Regions from separate parts of the Enterobacter sp. SCRI0065 genome, predicted to be linked through region 3. Evidence: predicted binding sites of a transcription regulator. Region 3 holds the regulator's gene; each other region holds the start of a gene.
What was found. The regulator PurR, encoded in region 3, represses purine synthesis genes. The targets are predictions, from matches to a motif close to CANGCAAACGTTTGCNTG.
Positions count from the first base shown of each region.

Region 1: a site for PurR is predicted at 2,689-2,706, ahead of pyrC (dihydroorotase). Genes of this name have one in related genera too.
Region 2: a site for PurR is predicted at 2,137-2,154, ahead of AC6EMZ_RS18515 (NCS2 family permease). Genes of this name have one in related genera too.

Region 1 covers NZ_JCBAJB010000001.1:876,808-881,065, reverse strand. Annotated here, with positions in the region: gene mdtH (multidrug efflux MFS transporter MdtH) at 24-1,232, shown strand; gene grxB (glutaredoxin 2) at 1,295-1,942, shown strand; gene AC6EMZ_RS04225 (lipoprotein) at 2,069-2,629, shown strand; gene pyrC (dihydroorotase) at 2,772-3,818, shown strand; gene dinI (DNA damage-inducible protein I) at 3,893-4,138, shown strand.
Region 2 covers NZ_JCBAJB010000008.1:35,806-40,063, reverse strand. Annotated here, with positions in the region: gene AC6EMZ_RS18525 (4'-phosphopantetheinyl transferase family protein) at 1-40, shown strand, start outside; gene AC6EMZ_RS18520 (NADPH-dependent FMN reductase) at 76-642, shown strand; gene AC6EMZ_RS18515 (NCS2 family permease) at 699-2,036, opposite strand; gene yieH (6-phosphogluconate phosphatase) at 2,203-2,868, shown strand; gene phoU (phosphate signaling complex protein PhoU) at 2,912-3,637, opposite strand; gene pstB (phosphate ABC transporter ATP-binding protein PstB) at 3,664-4,258, opposite strand, start outside.
Region 3 covers NZ_JCBAJB010000001.1:1,095,229-1,099,486, forward strand. Annotated here, with positions in the region: gene punC (purine nucleoside transporter PunC) at 1-400, opposite strand, end outside; gene punR (DNA-binding transcriptional activator PunR) at 514-1,425, shown strand; gene purR (HTH-type transcriptional repressor PurR) at 1,444-2,469, opposite strand; gene cydH (cytochrome bd-I oxidase subunit CydH) at 2,766-2,855, shown strand; gene AC6EMZ_RS05370 (MFS transporter) at 3,020-4,186, shown strand; gene sodB (superoxide dismutase [Fe]) at 4,225-4,258, opposite strand, start outside.

The sequences.
Region 1 (4,258 bases), 220 kb from region 3:
GCGTATTTTTCCCTGGAGGGAAAATGTCCCGCGTATCACAGGCCCGAAACCTGGGTAAATACTTTCTGTTAGTGGATAACATGCTGGTTGTACTCGGCTTTTTTGTCGTATTCCCGCTGATCTCAATTCGCTTTGTCGATCAAATGGGCTGGGCGGCATTAATGGTCGGTATTGCGCTGGGATTACGTCAGTTTGTTCAGCAGGGATTAGGGGTATTTGGCGGTGCCATTGCCGACCGCTTTGGTGCAAAACCGATGATTGTCACCGGTATGCTGTTGCGTGCCGCGGGATTCGCGACGATGGGGATTGCACACGATCCCTGGCTGTTGTGGTTTTCCTGCTTTCTTTCGGGGCTTGGCGGTACGCTGTTCGATCCTCCGCGCACCGCCCTGGTTGTCAAGCTGATCCGTCCTCGTCAACGCGGTCGTTTTTTCTCTCTGCTGATGATGCAGGACAGCGCTGGCGCGGTGATTGGCGCACTGCTCGGAAGCTGGCTTCTGCAATATGACTTCCGGCTGGTCTGTGCTACCGGCGCGGCGCTGTTCATTCTGTGCGCAGGGTTTAACGCCTGGCTGCTGCCAGCCTGGAAACTCTCCACGGTGAAAGCCCCGGTGCGTGAAGGGCTGGGGCGCGTATTAGCCGATAAACGCTTTGTCACTTATGTCCTCACGCTGACGGGCTACTACATGCTGGCGGTGCAGGTCATGCTGATGCTGCCGATTATGGTTAACGATATCGCGGGCACTCCGGCGGCCGTGAAATGGATGTACGCGATTGAAGCCTGCCTGTCGCTGACGTTGCTCTATCCCATCGCGCGCTGGAGTGAAAAGCGTTTTCGCCTTGAACATCGCTTGATGGCCGGACTCCTGCTGATGACGCTCAGCATGATGCCGATTGGGTTAGTGGGTACGCTCCAGCAGCTCTTTGTCCTGATTAGCACCTTCTATATTGGGTCAATCATTGCCGAGCCCGCACGTGAAACACTGGGCGCAAGTCTTGCCGATCCCCGTGCGCGCGGCAGTTATATGGGGTTCAGCCGCCTGGGATTAGCCCTGGGCGGCGCATTAGGTTATGCCGGTGGCGGATGGCTTTTCGATGCCGGTAAAGCGATGAATCAGCCGGAATTGCCGTGGGTGATGCTCGGCGTTGTAGGCTTCATCACCCTGCTTGCGCTGTGGTGGCAATTTAGTGCGAAACGAAGCGCCAGCGGCATGCTTGAGCCAGGGGCTTGATTTGAAACATGCTTTTTTCTCCGCCATACTGAAGACTGATGGTCAACACATGGAGGAGAAACGTGAAGCTCTATATCTACGATCACTGCCCGTTCTGCCTAAAAGCCCGTATGATTTTCGGGCTGAAGAACCTCCCTATTGAGCTGGTTACGCTGCTCAATGACGATGAAGCCACCCCGACCCGCATGATTGGCAAAAAAATGGCACCCATTCTGCAAAAGGACGATAGCCGCTATCTCCCTGAAAGCATGGATATTGTGCATTATGTCGACAAACTGGATGGCAAGCCGCTCCTGACGGGAAAACCCAATCCCGCTATCGCCGACTGGCTGCGCAAGGTGAATGGCTATGTCAATCGTCTCTTGATTCCACGATTCGCGAAAGGCGCTTTCGATGAGTTTGCCACGCCCCAGGCGCGCGACTATTTTGTGAAGAAAAAAGAGGCGGCTATCGGCAGCTTTGACGAGCACCTTTCCCATACTGCGGGGCTGGTGAAAAATATCAGCGACGATTTACGCGCCCTCGATAAACTGATCGTCAAGCCTAACGCGGTCAACGGGGAACTCTCCGAGGACGATATTCATCTGTTCCCGATACTGCGAAACCTGACGCTGGTTTCCGGGATAACCTGGCCGTCGCGCGTAGCCGATTACCGCGACAATATGGCTAAGCAGACGCAAATCAATCTACTCTCATCTCAGGCTACCTAAGGCCTTCGGGGGTGGGAGGACTCTCCTGCCCCTTTCATTATCAGCTTTTTCTGCTGGTCTCGGGATTATCCGACTGACATACTGACGCATCAGGACAGATGCGCCGATATCATGTTGAGGAACCCCATGAAAAAAATCGTTATTGCTGCGGCACTCATTGTCAGCGGCCTGCTGGTGGGTTGTAACCAGTTGACTCAGTACACCGTCAGCGAGCAGGAAATTAATCAGGCGCTGGAAAAACATAACAATTTCTCGAAAGATATTGGTGTACCCGGCGTGGCCGATGCCCATATCGTTCTGAATAATCTCGTCAGCCAGATTGGACGTGAAGAGCCTAACAAAGTCATGCTCTCTGGCGATGCCAGTCTGGATATGAACTCCCTGTTCGGCAGTCAGAAGGCGAACATCAAGCTGAAGCTCAAAGCGCTACCGGTCTTCAATAAAGAAAAAGGGGCGATTTATCTGCAGGAGATGGAAGTTGTCGATGCCGAAGTCACACCGGAAAAAATGAAGCCGGTGCTTCAGACGCTGATGCCTTACCTCAATCAGTCGCTGCGCAATTACTTCAATCAGCAGCCTGCTTATATTCTCAGCGAGGATAAAAGTCAGGGCGAGGCGCTAGCGAAGAAATACGCGAAAGGTATTGAGGTGAAGCCAGGCCAAATCATCATCCCGTTCACTGACTAATCCGATGGGCGCGACGGCGCCCTTCTTTCTGTACAAAAGTTTTTGCACAAAAGTGTGCAAACGAAAACGTTTCCGCATATGATTTGTGTCCGGCAAAAACAGCCATCCTTATGACTGATTCCTGATAAGCCGGAGCATATCAATGACTGCACACCCCCAGGTTCTCAAAATCCGCCGCCCAGACGACTGGCATATCCATTTGCGCGATGGCGACATGCTTAAAACCGTCGTTCCTTACACCAGTGAAATCTATGGCCGTGCGATCGTGATGCCTAACCTGGCACCGCCAGTCACCACCGTTGATGCTGCTATTGCCTATCGTCAGCGCATTCTTGATGCCGTTCCCGCCGGGCATGACTTTACGCCGCTCATGACCTGCTATCTGACCGATTCACTCGATCCGAACGAAGTGGAACGTGGCTTTAATGAAGGTGTGTTTACCGCCGCCAAACTCTATCCAGCCAATGCGACCACTAACTCAAGCCACGGCGTAACCAGCATTGACGCCATCATGCCCGTTCTGGAGCGCATGGAAAAACTGGGGATGCCGCTGCTGATCCACGGCGAAGTCACCCATGCCGACATCGATATCTTCGACCGTGAAGCGCGTTTTATCGACACGGTGATGGAGCCGCTGCGCCAGCGTCTGCCCGGACTGAAAGTCGTCTTTGAACACATCACGACGAAAGATGCCGCGGAATACGTGCGTGACGGGAACGACCTGCTTGCCGCCACGATTACGCCCCAACATTTGATGTTCAATCGTAACCACATGCTGGTGGGTGGCGTGCGCCCGCATCTGTACTGCCTGCCTATCCTCAAACGTAATATTCATCAGCAGGCGCTACGCGAGCTGGTTGCCAGTGGCTTTACGCGCGCGTTCCTGGGAACCGACTCCGCCCCGCACGCTCGTCATCGCAAAGAAGCAAGCTGTGGCTGTGCTGGTTGTTTCAATGCACCTACGGCGCTGGCGAGCTACGCTACCGTTTTTGAAGAGATGAATGCCTTAGCGCATTTTGAAGCGTTTTGCTCACTGAATGGCCCGCGTTTCTACAGCCTGCCAGTGAATGAAACCTTTATCGAACTTGAACGTAAGCCAAGCCTGGTAGAAGAATCTATCGCGCTGACTGACGACACGCTGATCCCCTTCCTGGCGGGCGAAACCGTCAACTGGACGATAAAACGCTAAAAAGTGATTGCTCCTTGTTGTAAGTTTTATGATATGCCTGTATAAATAAACAGTACATTACACAGGGGGCAATTATGCGTATTGAAGTGACCGTCGCCAAAACTACCGTATTACCCGCTGGCGCGCTGGACGCGCTTGCTGGGGAATTATCCCGCCGCATTAACAACTCTTTTCCCGATCGTGATGGAGCCGTAACGGTGCGCTACGCTACAGCCAACAACCTTTCTGTCATCGGTGCAGCCAAAGACGATAAAGATCGCATCAGCGAAATTCTTCAGGAAACCTGGGAAAGCGCCGACGACTGGTTTATCACAGATTAATTATTGCTCCCTCATTGTTTTTTTTCGCCGGGTCGCCCCGGCTTTTTTTTTATAGAATTTAAATTAAGTTCAAATTAATTGCCCATCTTCTTAAAAAAAGATGAATAAGATGGCGGTTTA
Region 2 (4,258 bases), on a different contig from region 3:
AACCAGTTTGCCGGTTGAAAAAGCACTTACCCTTAACTGACCCGTCCAGGGCCATCATGATGAAAAGGAGTAATCATGTCTGATACGTTGAAAGTTGTTACGTTACTGGGAAGCCTGCGCAAAGGTTCATTTAACGCGATGGTGGCACGCACGTTGCCAAAAATCGCCCCCGCTGGCATGGACATTTCGGCGCTGCCTTCAATTGGTGAGATTCCGCTATATGACGCGGATATCCAGCAGGAAGACGGTTTCCCGCAGAGCGTGGAAGCGCTTGCAGAGCAGATTCGTCAGGCGGATGGCGTGGTGATTGTCACGCCGGAATATAACTATTCTGTGCCGGGCGGATTGAAAAACGCCATCGACTGGCTTTCTCGCCTGCCGGAGCAGCCGCTTGCCGGTAAGCCGGTTTTAATTCAGACCAGCTCAATGGGTGCTATCGGCGGCGCGCGCTGTCAGTATCACCTGCGCCAAATCCTGGTATTTTTGGATTCGATGGTGATGAACAAGCCGGAATTTATGGGCGGTGTGATTCAGAATAAAGTGGATACGCAGACGGGCGAAGTGGTCGATCAAAGCACGCTGGATCATCTGACCGGTCAGCTGACCGCGTTTGGGGATTATATTAAGCGGGTGAAAGCGTAGGCCGGAGCGGCCTGTTGCCCTCTCCCCGTGGGAGAGGGAACGCAATACGTAGCATCTTAGTGTGCGTCGATAAACACAATCTTCAGCACAAACAGCAGCGCCACCACAATCACGCAGGGGCTGAGTTCGCGGAAACGACCGGTACCGATCTTCATGATGCAGTAAGAGATAAAGCCCAGCGCGATGCCTTCTGTAATCGAGAAGCTAAACGGCATCATCACCGCAGTAATAAACGCTGGAACCGCTTCGGTTAAATCTTCCCACTTCACGCGCGCCAGGCTCGACGTCATCAGCACGCCGACATAAATCAGTGCACCGGCTGCCGCATAAGGTGGAACCATCCCCGCCAGCGGTGACAGGAAAATCACCAGCAGGAACAGCAGACCAACCACTACCGCCGTCAGACCGGTACGGCCACCCACAGAAACGCCGGAAGACGATTCAATGTATGCGGTAACGGAAGAGGTCCCGATGAAGGCACCCGCTACGGACGATACGCTATCCACGTACAGCGCCTGCTTCATGCGCGGGAACTTACCTTTCTCATCCGCCAGACCGGCTTTGTCGGTCACGCCAATCAGCGTACCGGAGGAGTCGAACAGGTTGACCAGCATGAAGGAGAAAATCACACCCGCCAGGCCCAGATTGAACGAACCGGCCAGATCGACGTGACCAATTACGGTCGACACGCTCGGCGGCACGGAGACAATGCCGTGGTATTGCACATCGCCCAACATCCAGCCTAACAGCGTGGTCACCACGATAGAGACCAGTACGGCGGCGTGAATATTGCGGGACGCCAGAATCGCGATGATAAAGAAGCCCAGTACGCCCAGCAGAACGCTGTGCGACGTGAGGTTACCAATGCTCACCAGCGTGTCCGGGTTGGCGACGATAACGCCCGCATTTTTCAGACCCATCATGCCGATAAACAGGCCGATACCGCTGGTAATGCCCACACGCAGGCTCACAGGGATATTGGCAATCATCCAGTAACGGACGCGGAAAATGGTCAGCAGCAGCAGGCCCACAGCGCCCCAGAAGATCGCGCCCATGCCGACTTGCCACGGCAGGCCCATCGCCTGAACCACAACAAAAGCAAAGAAAGCGTTCAGACCCATCGCCGGAGCCAGTGCGACCGGCAGGTTAGCGAACACACCCATCAGGATACTGCCGAGGGCAGCGATCAGGCAGGTGGTGACAAAGACGGCGCTGGTATCCATGCCAGCAACGCCCAGAATTTGCGGGTTAACAAAAACGATGTACACCATCGTCAGGAAGGTGGTGAAACCGGCAATCACTTCGGTGCGTGCCGTCGTGCCGTGCTCGCGCAGTTTGAACACGCGCTCAAGCAAACCCTTGCCAGCAGGCTGGGTAGTGTGTTGTTGACTCATCATCAATTTCCGAACAAGGAGGGAAAATTCGTCGCTATCCTATACCAAAATGCGACAATAGGGGCGGTTACGAGATACTTTTTTTCATTGATTTTGCTTATACGGCAACGATTGCGTCTCGTCATTATGCATCACGTAAACGTTAAACTTGTTAAAAGGGAAAAGCATGTCCGGAATTGAAGCGGTATTTTTCGACTGCGACGGTACGCTGGTCGACAGTGAGGTCATTTGTTCTCGCGCGTATGTCAGCATGTTCCAGGAATTCGGCATTTCGCTCGATCTCGAAGAGATTTTTAAGCGCTTTAAGGGCGTGAAGCTTTACGAGATTATCGACATCATTAACGCCGAGCATGGCGTCAGTCTCGCTAAAGCGGACTTAGAACCTGTTTACCGCGCCGAGGTCGCACGCCTTTTCGACTCGGAGCTGGAGGTCATTGCAGGCGCGAATGCGCTGCTGGACTCCATGGCGGTGCCAATGTGCGTGGTATCTAACGGACCGGTCAGCAAAATGCAGCATTCACTCGGCAAGCTTGAGATGTTGCACCATTTCCCGGAAAAATTGTTCAGCGGCTATGACATCCAGCGCTGGAAGCCGGATCCGGCTCTGATGTTCCATGCCGCAAAAGCGATGAACGTGAACGTGGAAAACTGCATTCTGGTGGATGATTCCAGCGCGGGCGCGCTGTCAGGTATTGATGCGGGTATGGAAGTGTTCTATTTCTGCGCCGATCCGCACAACAAACCGATTAAGCATCCTAAAGTGACGACGTTTACCGATCTGGCAGAATTACCTGGATTGTGGAAAGCGCGCGGGTGGGATATTACGCGTTAAGTTGAAGTATGGCGGGTAGCGTTAGCGCCACCCGCCACAAACATTACTCTTTCGGATCTTTACCTGCCAGCAGCTTATCCAGCTCATCGCCGCCTACGTGACGGAAATCTTGCCCTTTCACGAAGTAGAAGATGTATTCACAAATGTTCTGACAACGGTCACCGATACGCTCAATAGAGCGTGCGCAGAACAGCGCGGTCAGCACGCTTGGAATGGTGCGCGGATCTTCCATCATGTAGGTCATCAGTTGACGCACGATGCCTTCATATTCCTGGTCGACCTTTTTGTCTTCGCGGTAGATACGGATTGCTTCATCCAGATCCATACGCGCAAAGGCATCGAGCACATCATGCAGCATTTGCACGGTGTGACGTCCCAGCGACTCCAGGCTCACTAGCAGCGGCTGATGCTGATGAGAGAATTTCTCCAGCGCCGTGCGGCAGATTTTATCGGCAACGTCGCCAATACGTTCAAGCTCAGCAATCGTTTTGATGATCGCCATTACCAGACGCAGGTCGCTCGCCGTTGGCTGGCGTTTAGCAATGATGCGCACACAGGCTTCATCGATAGCGACTTCCATCATATTGACGTTTTTGTCGCCTTCCACCACGCGCTTCGCCAGCTCGCTGTCCTGATTGTGCATCGCGGTAATCGCATCAGAAAGCTGCTGCTCCACCATGCCACCCATGGTCATCACCTGGGTGCGGATGCTTTCCAGCTCTGCGTTGAACTGGCCGGAAATGTGTTTATTAAGATTGAGGTTGTCCATGGTTTCTCCACATGCACTAAGGCAAATCAACCGTAGCGGCCAGTAATATAATCTTCGGTTTGCTTCTTCGCAGGCTTGGTGAACAGATCGTCGGTGTTGCTGAACTCAATCAATTCGCCCAGGTACATAAACGCCGTATGGTCGGAACAACGTGCAGCCTGCTGCATGTTGTGGGTCACGATCACGACGGTATAATCCTGCTTCAGCTCGGTGATCAGCTCTTCAATACGACCGGTTGAGATCGGATCCAGTGCAGAACACGGCTCATCCAGCAGCAACACTTCCGGGCGAATCGCGATACCGCGAGCAATGCACAGACGCTGCTGCTGACCACCAGAGAGAGAATATCCGCTCTGATGCAGTTTATCTTTGGTTTCGTTCCAGAGTGCGGCCTTGGTCAAAGCCCACTGCACGCGCTCATCCATATCCGTCCGAGACAGCTTTTCAAACAGGCGCACGCCAAACGCGATGTTGTCGTAAATCGACATCGGGAACGGCGTCGGCTTCTGGAAGACCATGCCGACTTTGGCACGCAACAGAGCGATATCCTGGGTGTTGGTGAGAATGTTGTCACCGTCGAGCAGGATTTCGCCTTCCGCACGCTGCTCCGGATAGAGCGAG
Region 3 (4,258 bases):
TGGCAAAGATTCGGTTCACGCGCGAAGCCGGATAGTAATCGGTTACCAGCGCCTGCCAGGTCACTGCGGCTGCGCATACGCCAAAGGCCTGAATGAAGCGCAGCACCAGCAGCCAGGTTGCGTCACGGACCCACAACATGCCTAAACTGCTCAGGGCAAAAATGGTCAGACCCAGCAGCAAAATTGGCTTTCGGCCATAGCGATCGGAGAGCGGCCCCCACAGAAGTTGGGCAAACGCAAAGCCTGCCAGGAACAAGCTCAGGCTGGCACTAATGGCAGCGGCAGGCGTCTGTAAATCTGCCTGCATCGCTGCGAAGGCGGGGAGGTACATATCGGTCGCTAAAAAGCCCAGCACGCTTAAGCCAGCGAGCCAGACCATAAATCCTTTTCCAGGTTGCATTATTTTTTTCCTAATCAGGGCAGGTGTTCTTTGGCGCAGAGTGTAGGGAGTGCAATCCCCCTTGTGAAACGCTAATATTTGTCTGGTGCATTCAAAATATTTGTAGGCAGAAAATGTGGTCTGAATATTCCCTTGAAGTGGTCGATGCCGTCGCGCGTAACGGCAGCTTTAGCAGTGCGGCGCAGGAGTTGCATCGCGTCCCGTCAGCGATCAGTTATACCGTGCGCCAGCTTGAGGAATGGCTGGCGGTGACACTGTTTGAACGACGTCATCGCGATGTCGTTCTGACGCCTGCCGGGGCATGGTTTTTAAAGGAAGGCCGATCTGTTATCAAAAAAATGATGATCACCCGTGAGCAGTGCCAGCAGATTGCCAACGGCTGGCGCGGGCATCTTTCTATTGCTGTGGATAATATTGTTAAGCCTGAACGTACCCGACAGATGATTGTCGATTTCTATCGGCATTTCTCAGACGTGGAGCTGCGTGTTTCCCAGGAAGTTTTTAACGGGGTGTGGGATGCGCTATCGGATGGGCGAGTCGAAATGGCCATCGGGGCGACCCAGGCCATCCCCGTCGGGGGACGTTATACGTTTCGCGATATGGGCACGTTGAGCTGGACCTGCGTAGTGGCGAGCCACCATCCTTTGGCCACGATGGCTGGGCCATTGAGCGACGATACGTTGCGCAACTGGCCTTCGCTGGTGCTTGAGGATACCTCCCGCTCACTGCCAAAGCGTATCACCTGGCTGCTGGACAATCAGCGACGCGTCGTTGCGCCTGACTGGGAGTCATCGGCAACCTGCCTCTCAGCGGGATTGTGCGTGGGTATGGTGCCTGTACATTTTGCCCAACCGCGAATAGACAACGGACAATGGGTGGCGTTGACGCTGGAGAACCCCTTCCCGGATGCGGCGTGTTGCCTGACCTGGCAGCAAAACGACATGTCGCCTGCGCTCGCCTGGCTGCTGGATTATCTGGGGGATAGTGAAACGCTAAACAAGGAATGGCTGCGGGAGCCGGAATAACCGGCCCCGCAGAAAAGATTAGCGGCGGTAGTCGCGGAATGGACCATCGGCGACCGAGCGGCGTTCAATCAGGCGCGGATGCACTTCGATGGACTGCGACTCTTCGCGTTTGCTGACGATTCTGTCCATCAACATATTGAACGCCGTTTCACCCAGCGAATCTTTTGGCTGATGAATGGTGGTCAACGCCGGGGTAAAGAAACGAGCGTTGCGCACGTTATCATACCCGATCACTGAAATATCCTGCGGCACACGCAGTCCCAGCTCGTCAGCGGCGCAAAGCGCACCCATCGCCATGATATCGCCGCCGCAGAATACGGCAGTAGGGCGATGCGGTTGGGAGACGATTTGCTGCATGGCGCGATAACCCGATTCTGGTTCAAAATCGCCCTGAACGATCCAGTTTTCTGGAACGGCGATCAATGCTTCTTCCATCGCCTTCATGAAGCCCGCCAGACGACCGGCACCGGTGTTGCGCTCAAGCGGACCCGGAATAACGCCGATTTCGCGATGGCCGCGTTCAATCAGGTAGCGACCCGCCATATATCCGCCTTCAAAAGCGTTGTCGTTGACGGAATCGGTGAAATCAGCGCGCGTATCACCCCAGTCCATGACGACCATCGGGATATGACGGTACTCTTCGAGCATCGAGAGTACGGATTCAGGATATTCGGAACACATAACCAGCAAACCGTCTACGCGTTTTTGCGCCATCATGGACAAGTAAGCCCGTTGTTTTTCCTGACTATTCCAGGCATTACCCAGAATCAAGGTATAGCCCTTCTGGAAGCAGTTTTTCTCTACTGCTTCGATTATCTCGGCAAAATAGGCCGCTTCGCTACTGGTCGCCAGCAAACCAATTGATTTGGTGTGGTTGACCTTAAGGCTGCGCGCCACGGCGCTAGGAGAGTAGTGCAGCTCTTTAATCGCTGCCCAAACGGCGTTGCGCGTCTCTTCTGCTACAAAACGAGTTTTGTTAATTACATGTGATACGGTTGTAGTGGAAACGTTTGCGCGTTTCGCTACATCTTTAATCGTTGCCATTAGCTGTCACTCCAGACCATATCCTAAGCTCCTGAAAAATTGAGAGGTAAACGTTTGCCTTCTCTCACCCTTATCTCGCAAAGTGAATTGCGATACGCCGGGAAAACGACACAGGACGTCAGGAGGGGGTCAGTGGCCGGTACGCTTATAAATTTAGCGTGGAATTTTGTCTTATCTTGATGAAAAGGGGAAGCGTAAAAACACTTATCAGTCTAAATCCAGGAAGATTTTTGGGATAAACTGTGTAAAAATGAGCAAGCTCACTTTTCATGTGGGGATTAAAAGGAGAAAAATTGATGAATACCGATCTTAAGTTTTCGCTAACCACCACTTTCATCGTGCTGGCTTTGATTGTTGCGGCAAGCTTTACGGCAATACTGCACTGATTCAAACGGGGGAGAGCGTTCTCCCTCGCTTTCTCCCCGCCATTGTTACTCCCTCTGCAATAATCTTTTGCTATTTTGTTAACTTCTTATTTTTTGTGATTGATGTCATGCTTTCGGCATATTTGTTCTGTGTCGCGTAAAGACACGGCATCCGGAGTTAATGAATGAAAATCAACTTTCCTCTGTTGTCCCTGGCGATTGGCGCTTTTGGCATCGGCACCACTGAATTTTCCCCTATGGGACTGCTGCCGGTAATTGCCAAAGGTGTGGATGTTTCTATTCCTGCCGCGGGTATGCTTATCAGCGCTTATGCCATTGGCGTAATGATTGGTGCGCCATTGATGACGCTGCTGCTTTCGCATCGTGGGCGTCGCAACGCGCTGATCTTCTTGATGGCTATTTTCACGCTGGGAAATGTGCTCTCTGCGCTCTCACCGGACTACACCACGCTGATGCTGTCGCGCATTTTGACCAGCCTGAACCATGGTGCATTCTTTGGTCTGGGTTCGGTCGTGGCCGCAAGCGTGGTGCCTAAACATAAGCAGGCCAGTGCGGTCGCAACCATGTTTATGGGCCTGACGATCGCGAATATTGGTGGCGTGCCGGCAGCAACATGGATGGGTGAGACCATTGGCTGGCGAATGTCTTTCATGGCGACAGCCCTGCTGGGCGTGGTGGCGATGGTGGCACTGTTCTTCTCTCTGCCTAAAGGAGGAGCCGGTGAGCGTCCTGACGTGCGTAAAGAGCTGTCGGTTTTGCTTCGTCCTCAGGTGTTGTCCGCGTTGCTGACCACGGTACTGGGTGCGGGCGCCATGTTCACTCTGTACACCTACATCTCGCCTGTTCTGCATGACATTACGCATGCGACGCCGGCCTTTGTCACGGGAATGCTGGTGCTGATTGGCGTCGGTTTTTCAATTGGCAACTATTTGGGTGGCAAGCTGGCAGACCGTTCTGTTAGCGGTACGCTGAAAGGTTTTCTGACCTTGCTTATCGTCATCATGATCGCCATTCCTTGGCTGGCGCGAAATGAGTTTGGTGCTGCGATTGCGATGGTCATATGGGGCGCTGCGACGTTTGCCGTTGTCCCGCCATTACAGATGCGCGTGATGCGCGTAGCACACGAAGCGCCGGGGCTTTCTTCCTCAGTCAATATTGGGGCGTTTAACCTGGGTAATGCTTTGGGTGCAGCGGCGGGTGGCGCCGTGATTTCTGGCGGGCTGGGGTATAGCTTTGTGCCGGTGATGGGGGCGATTATCGCCGCACTCGGTTTACTGTTGGTTGTACTGTCCGGTCGTAAACAGCCGGAACCAGCCTGTGCGACGGAGTGATTAAAAAACGCAGAAGGGTTAACCTTCTGCGTGTCTTTTTATGCCGCGAAGTTTTTCGCCACAAATTCCCAG